2 linked regions of the Pyxidicoccus xibeiensis genome follow. The protein of the gene in region 1 interacts with the protein of each later gene in a pairwise test. Links are inferred from orthologs where the notes say so. Each region holds a gene or a part of one and is shown in the gene's direction. Other genes may lie near its edges. The genes, in order: ftsA and ftsZ.

The links.
Region 2: the proteins of ftsA (region 1) and ftsZ interact in binary tests that used the Bacillus subtilis proteins (3 or more experiments, as listed by UniProt). The link is inferred for Pyxidicoccus xibeiensis from one-to-one orthologs.

Annotation. Positions count from the first base shown.
Region 1 is NZ_JAJVKV010000027.1:1,833-5,082, reverse strand. The notes cover bases 213-3,151. They hold ftsA (cell division protein FtsA), read left to right. Parts: upstream 213-1,035; coding sequence 1,036-2,268; downstream 2,269-3,151. Other genes in these bases: LXT23_RS47695 (cell division protein FtsQ/DivIB), read left to right, coding at 213-991. Outside these bases: more of LXT23_RS47695, read left to right, coding at 137-212. UniProt on the Bacillus subtilis protein: Cell division protein that is required for the assembly of the Z ring. May serve as a membrane anchor for the Z ring. Binds and hydrolyzes ATP. Also involved in sporulation.
Region 2 is NZ_JAJVKV010000032.1:28,765-31,988, reverse strand. What follows is about bases 84-2,996. They hold ftsZ (cell division protein FtsZ), read left to right. Parts: upstream 84-881; coding sequence 882-2,111; downstream 2,112-2,996. Other genes in these bases: LXT23_RS48940 (acetyl-CoA carboxylase biotin carboxylase subunit), read left to right, coding at 2,667-2,996; LXT23_RS48945 (hypothetical protein), read right to left, coding at 2,148-2,528. In the rest of the region: more of LXT23_RS48940, read left to right, coding at 2,997-3,224. UniProt on the Bacillus subtilis protein: Essential cell division protein that forms a contractile ring structure (Z ring) at the future cell division site. The regulation of the ring assembly controls the timing and the location of cell division.

The DNA of each region.
Region 1 (3,250 bases):
CGCGTCCGCTCCCGTCGAAAACCTCCGGAAGTTCCTGGCCCGACCCCCGCCGCCGGTCGCTACAGCGACGTACCTGTAGCCAAAAACTGGCGTGGAGATCCATCCGCACGCAGCATGCGTGCGACCGTCCCGACCCATGGCCTTTGGCAGAACGCGAAATCGCCGCCGTCAAGACACCGCCCAGCAGAAGGAGGCGGTCAAGGGCGCCGTGCGCTCGCACGGCCCTGGCGTGCTGAAGGTGGTGGGGCTGACGCTGGCCACCGCGCTGCTGGTGTGGGGCGGGGTGGAACTGCGCCGGTGGGCGCTGACGTCGCCGCGCTTCGACCTGGCGGCGGTGTCCTTCTCCGGACTGCAGCGCGCCTCGCGGGTGGAGCTGCTGCGGCTGGCCGCGCTGACGAAGGGGCAGAACCTGTGGACGCTGGACGTGGGCGCGCTGGAGCGCGCCATGCTCCAGCACCCGTGGGTGAAGACGGTGGAGGTGACGCGGCGCTTCCCCAACCGCGTGTCGGTGGAGGTGTCCGAGCACGTGCCGGTGGCCCTGGCGGTGCTCAGCGAGCTGTACGTCCTGGACGAGGCCGGTGAGCCCTTCAAGCGGGTGACGCCCGGGGACGGGCTGGATTTGCCGCTCGTCACGGGGTTGGACAGGGAAGGCTACGTGACGGACCCGGCGGTGGCGCGCGAGCGCCTGCGCGCGGCGCTGGAGGTGGCGGGCGCGTACACGCGACTGTCCCCCGGCAAGGACGAGCGGCTGTCCGAGGTCCGCATGGAGGCGCAGGGTCTGGCGCTGGTGACGGCGTCCGGCCAGGAAGTGCGCCTGGGACAAGGAGATTCCGAGGTCAAGCTGCAACGGCTGGCCCGTGTCCGGCGAGAGCTGGGTGCGAGGGGGCTTGCAGCGGAGATCATTCACCTGGATAACCGTGCCCGACCCGGTTGGGTGGCGGTGAAGCTTTCGAGCCCTGTCTCCGAGAGGAACGGGGTCTCGACGCGGTAAGCGGATGCCCCTTTCACGAGAGTGGGGGGCCTGGGAGGGTTGTCATGGCGAAGCAGAAGTCGGGGGAGATCATCGTCGGCCTCGACATCGGCACGACGAAGATCTGCGCCATCGTCGGGGAGCTGACCGACAGCGGCATCGACATCATCGGCATCGGTACGCACCCGTCGAAGGGGCTGCGCAAGGGCGTGGTGGTCAACATCGAGGCCACGGTCTCCTCCATCCGCCGCGCCGTCGAAGAGGCGGAGCTGATGGCGGGGGCGGAGATCTCCCACGTCTACACGGGCATCGCCGGTGGCCACATCAAGGGCTTCAACTCCCAGGGCATCGTCGCGGTGAAGGACAAGGAGGTCCGCGAGGCGGACATCGCGCGCGTCATCGACGCGGCGAAGGCGGTGGCCATTCCCCTGGACCGGGAGGTCATCCACGTCCTGCCGCAAGAGTTCATCATCGACGACCAGGGCGGCATCAAGGAGCCGCTGGGCATGGCGGGCGTGCGCCTGGAGGCCAAGGTGCACATCGTCACCGGGGCCGTCTCCAGCGCGCAGAACATCGTCAAGTGCGCCAACCGCACGGGGCTCAACGTCTCCGACATCGTCCTGCAGCCGCTGGCCAGCGCGGAGGCGGTGCTGGGCGAGGACGAGAAGGAGCTGGGCGTGTGCCTCGTCGACATCGGCGGCGGCACCACGGACATCGCCATCTTCTCCGGCGGCTCCATCGTCCACACGGCGGTGATTGCGCTGGGTGGCAACAACCTGACGAGCGACATCGCCATCGGCCTGCGCACGCCCGCGCACGAGGCCGAGCGCATCAAGCAGAAGTACGGCTGCGCGCTCGCGTCGCTCATCAACAAGGACGACACGATTGAGGTGCCCAGCGTGGGCGGCCGGCAGCCGCGCGTGCTCGGGCGGCAGATTCTCTGCGAGATTCTGGAGCCGCGCGTGGAGGAGATCTTCCAGCTCGTGCACCGTGAAATCCAGAAGTGCGGCTACGAGGACCTGCTGGCCTCGGGCGTGGTGATTACGGGTGGCTCCACGCTGCTGGCGGGCATGCCGGAGCTGGCGGAGGAAGTGCTCGGGCTGCCGGTGCGCCGGGGCATGCCGCGCGGCATCGGCGGGCTGGTGGACGTGGTGAAGAGCCCCATGTACGCCACGGGCGTGGGCCTGGTCGTCTACGGTGCCAAGCACCTGGACCGGCGCATGTTCCGCATCCGCGAGGAGAACGTGTACAAGAAGGTGAAGGGCCGCATGCGCGAGTGGCTCGAGGAAATCTTCTAGGCCGCGCCGGGCTTCAGTGCCCGCCGCCGTGCGAAGGGGCTCTCCGGAAGGAGGGCCCCTTTTGCGTTCTGGCCTGGTGCGTCACCGCGGCCCTGCGTCGGTCGTGGACGCGTCAGGCCGGTGCCGCGTCCGGGTTTGACGCGTCAACGAGGGGGGCGCTGTTGGGGGGCCAAGCAATCCGGTTTCCAGAATCCGGATCCGTGATTCGGATCTCCCCTCGGAAGAGGGGAGGGGTGGGTCTTGGAACCCCCTGGAACTGTGAGGGTTGGGAAGTGGACGGAGGATGGCTCCGGGATTGCTATGTGCGGCCGTTGCCGCCGGGACCCCATCCCACCTCGCGCGGCGCTGCCTCTATGAACGACAACACCCACACCCCTCTTCCGCTGGCATCGGCGAAGCGCGTACGTGCTCGCCTGCCTGCTGCTGGCCTGCTGGCGCTCCTGTGCGTCGCGCTGGTGGCTCCCGCCGCGCACGCCGAGCCCGACATCTTCCAGCTGGGCAATGCCCAGGACGGCGCGCTGACCGTCAACGCCGCCAACACCGTCGTCAACGTCTATACGCGGGTGACGGCGGCCGTTCCGGCGGGCCAGAGCTTCGTCACCGTGGCCACCACGACAGGCTTCGCTGTCGGCGACCTGGTGATGGTGCTCCAGAGCACGGGCCTCTCCCCGAGGCCCACGTCGGGCAGTCAGACGCCCCTCGACATGTCCGGCAATACGATGGGCCGCTGGCAGCTGGCGCGCGTCCAGTCCCTCACCGCGACCCGGCTCAGCTTCACCCAGCCGCTCACGGTGGCCTTCGGGGCGACCGGGACCCAGGCGGTGCTGGTGCGCGAGTACAGCACCGTGAACATCAACGCTGGAGGCAGCCTCGTCGCCCGGACCTGGGATGGGACCACGGGCGGCGTGCTGGCCTTCCTGGCGACGGGAGCGGTGAACAACGCAGGCTCCATCTCTGCCACGGGCGCGGGGTTCCGTGGTGG
Region 2 (3,224 bases), on another replicon or contig:
GGACGGCTTCGAGGATTCGGACGGCTGCCCGGACCCGGACAACGACAAGGACGGCATCGCCGATACCGCGGACAAGTGCCCGAACGAGCCCGAGGTCATCAACGGCGTGCAGGATGACGACGGCTGCCCGGACAAGGGCAAGGTGAAGGTGCAGGTCGACGGCGAGCGCATCCTCATCCTGGAGAAGGTGTACTTCGCCACGTCGAAGGACATCATCCTCTCGCGCTCCTTCCCGCTGCTGAAGCAGGTGGCCGCCGTGCTGCGCGCCAACCCGCAGGTGGAGCTGCTCCGCATCGAGGGCCACACGGACGACCAGGGCAACGACGCGATGAACCTGGACCTGTCCAAGCGCCGCGCGGCCAACGTGCGCGCCTTCCTCATCAAGGAGGGCATCGCCGCCAACCGCCTGGACTCCGAGGGCTTCGGCGAGACGAAGCCGGTGGACACCAACAAGACGGCGAAGGGTCGCGAGAACAACCGGCGCGTGGAGTTCAACATCCTCCGCCTGGGGAAGGTGGAGGTCGAGCGCGAAGCCCCCTGACGTCAGGGCTACCGGCCATGAAGGGCCGATGATGCATATCGGATGAATGCGCGAGGGTGGTCCTGGACGAAGCTCCGGGACCACCCTTCGCGTTTGCGGGAACGCCCGATTCCGACCGGCCAGGGCGTGCCGCGTTGCGCGAGTCAAGAGGTGAAGTGAGCCCGCCGCGCCACACTGCACGGACGTTTGGTCGCTGCGTAAGTGCGCGTCAGGACTCGGCGCCGCCGCATCCCGCTACAGGCTCGTAGCGGAATACTTGCCAAAGCGCGGGACTTGCTGATGATTGTGGAGGTTGGGAGTGCGCGCGCTGCACCGCGCCGCTCCCGCCGAAAGGACCGCCATGGACCAGTTCGATCAGAACAAGCAGGCCGCCAAGATTCGGGTCGTCGGGGCAGGTGGGGCCGGCTGCAACGCGGTCAACACGATGATTCTGTCGAAGCTGGACCGGGTGGACTTCATCGCCGCCAACACCGATGTCCAGGCGCTCGCCGCGAGCAAGGCGCCCACCCGGCTGCAGCTGGGCCAGACGCTGACGAAGGGCCTGGGCGCGGGCGCCAACCCGGAGATGGGCCGCGAGGCCGCCCTGGAGTCGAGGGACCAGATTGCCGCGGTGCTCGAGGGCGCCGACATGGTGTTCGTCACCGCGGGCATGGGCGGCGGCACCGGCACGGGCGCCGCGCCCATCATCGCGGACATCGCCAAGAGCCTGGGCTGCCTCACGGTGGGCGTCGTCACCAAGCCCTTCCTCTTCGAGGGCAACAAGCGCCGCAAGCAGGCCGAGCAGGGCATCGTCGAGCTCAAGGCCGCCGTGGACACCCTCATCACCATCCCCAACCAGCGCCTGTTGTCGCTCTCCAACGAGCCGATGCCGCTGCTGGAGACCTTCAAGCGCGCCGACGAGGTGCTGCTGAATGCCGTGCAGGGCATCAGCGACCTCATCCAGTACCACGGCTACATCAACGTGGACTTCGCGGACGTGAAGACCATCATGAGCGACAAGGGCCTGGCGCTCATGGGCACGGGCCACTCGTCGGGGGACAAGCGCGCCCTCACCGCCATGCAGCAGGCCATCTCCAGCCCGCTGCTGGAGGACGTCTCCATCGACGGCGCCACCGGCCTGCTCATCAACATCACCGGCGGCCGCGACATGACCCTCCAGGAGGTCAACGAGGCGCTCACCCTGGTCCACGACGCCGCCGACAGCGAGGCGGAGATCATCTTCGGCTCGCTCATCGACGACCAGATTCAGGACGAGGTGAAGATCACCATCATCGCCACCGGCTTCGTCCACCGCGACGCGCCCAAGGTGCGCTCGGCGCCGGTGGTGCAGGTCCCGCTGTCCCGTCCGGCCCCCTCGGTGCTCGCCAACGCGCGCGAGCGGGAGCGCGAAGAGGTCGCCAGCCTGGTGCCCGCCAAGGGCAGCGCGCCCCGGACGCTGGCCCCCGTGGAGAGCGGCAAGGCCCTCAGCACGCGGACCGCGGTGGTGAAGGAAGCGGCGCTGCCGCTGGACGAGGACCAGTTCGACATCCCCACCTTCCTGCGGCGCCAGGGACAGACGGAGCTGCCGTAGTGCGGTAGGGCGCGTCCGCCGGAGCGCCCGGGCCTGTCAGTGGCCCGGGAGCCGGGCGACGCTCGCCTCGTCGCGCCCGGCCAGCTTGTCCGCGCGCTCGAAGAGCTCGTCCACCTCGACGTAGAGCGCGTCCATGCGCTCCGGCCGACGGGGGGCGGGCAGCACGCCGTCGCCGGAGGCCTCCTCGAGGCGGGCGCCGATGCGCTGCAGCAGCTGCAGGGCCTTCAGCAGGGACAGCCCGCGCCGCGTGCCCTCCTTCGTGAAGAGGGTGCCGCTCTGCGTGAGGGTCTCGAGCGTGGCTCGCACGGTGCGGACGCGGTCCGCCTGCCGGGAACGGTAGAGGTCCAGCCGCTTCGCGCGACGCGCGCGGTGCAGGTCGACGACGCCGCCAGGGCTTGAAGAAGTGGGGGGCTTCACGGGGCGGCAAGGTACGTCACGTGTCCGCAAGTCCGCAAATTTACGGGGTTGTAGGGACCTGTTGCGCGCCTGTGCGCACCCTTGTCATGCGAGGGGGCGAGGGTTAGGTTCGCCGCCCTTCGCAGGGGAGGGTGCGCCATGTTCCAGAAGCTGCTCATCGCGAATCGGGGAGAGATTGCCCGCCGCATCAGCGCGGTGGCGCGGGGGATGGGGCTCAAGACGGTCGCCGTCTACTCGGACGCGGACGCGGAGCTGCCCTTCGTGAAGGAGGCGGACGAGGCCGTGCGCATCGGCCCCGCCGCGGCGAAGGACAGCTACCTGAACGTCGCCGCCATCCTGGACGCCGCGAAGCAGACGGGCGCCCAGGCCGTGCACCCCGGCTACGGCTTCCTGTCCGAAAACGGAGAGTTCGCCCAGGCCTGCGCCGACGCGGGGCTCACCTTCGTGGGGCCGCCTCCGGCCGCCATGGCGCGGATGAAGGACAAGAGCCAGGCCCGCAAGCTGGTGGCCGCGGCCGGCGTCCCCGTCGTCCCCGGCAGCGACGGCGTGGTGCCGGACGTGGCGGGCGCGCTGGCGGCGGCCGAGCGCATCGGCTACCCGGTGCTGTGCAAGGCGGCCAGCGGCGGCGGCGGCATCGGCATGGCGGTGGCCAACAACCCCACGGAGCTGGAGAAGGTCTTCCGCCAGTGCACGGAC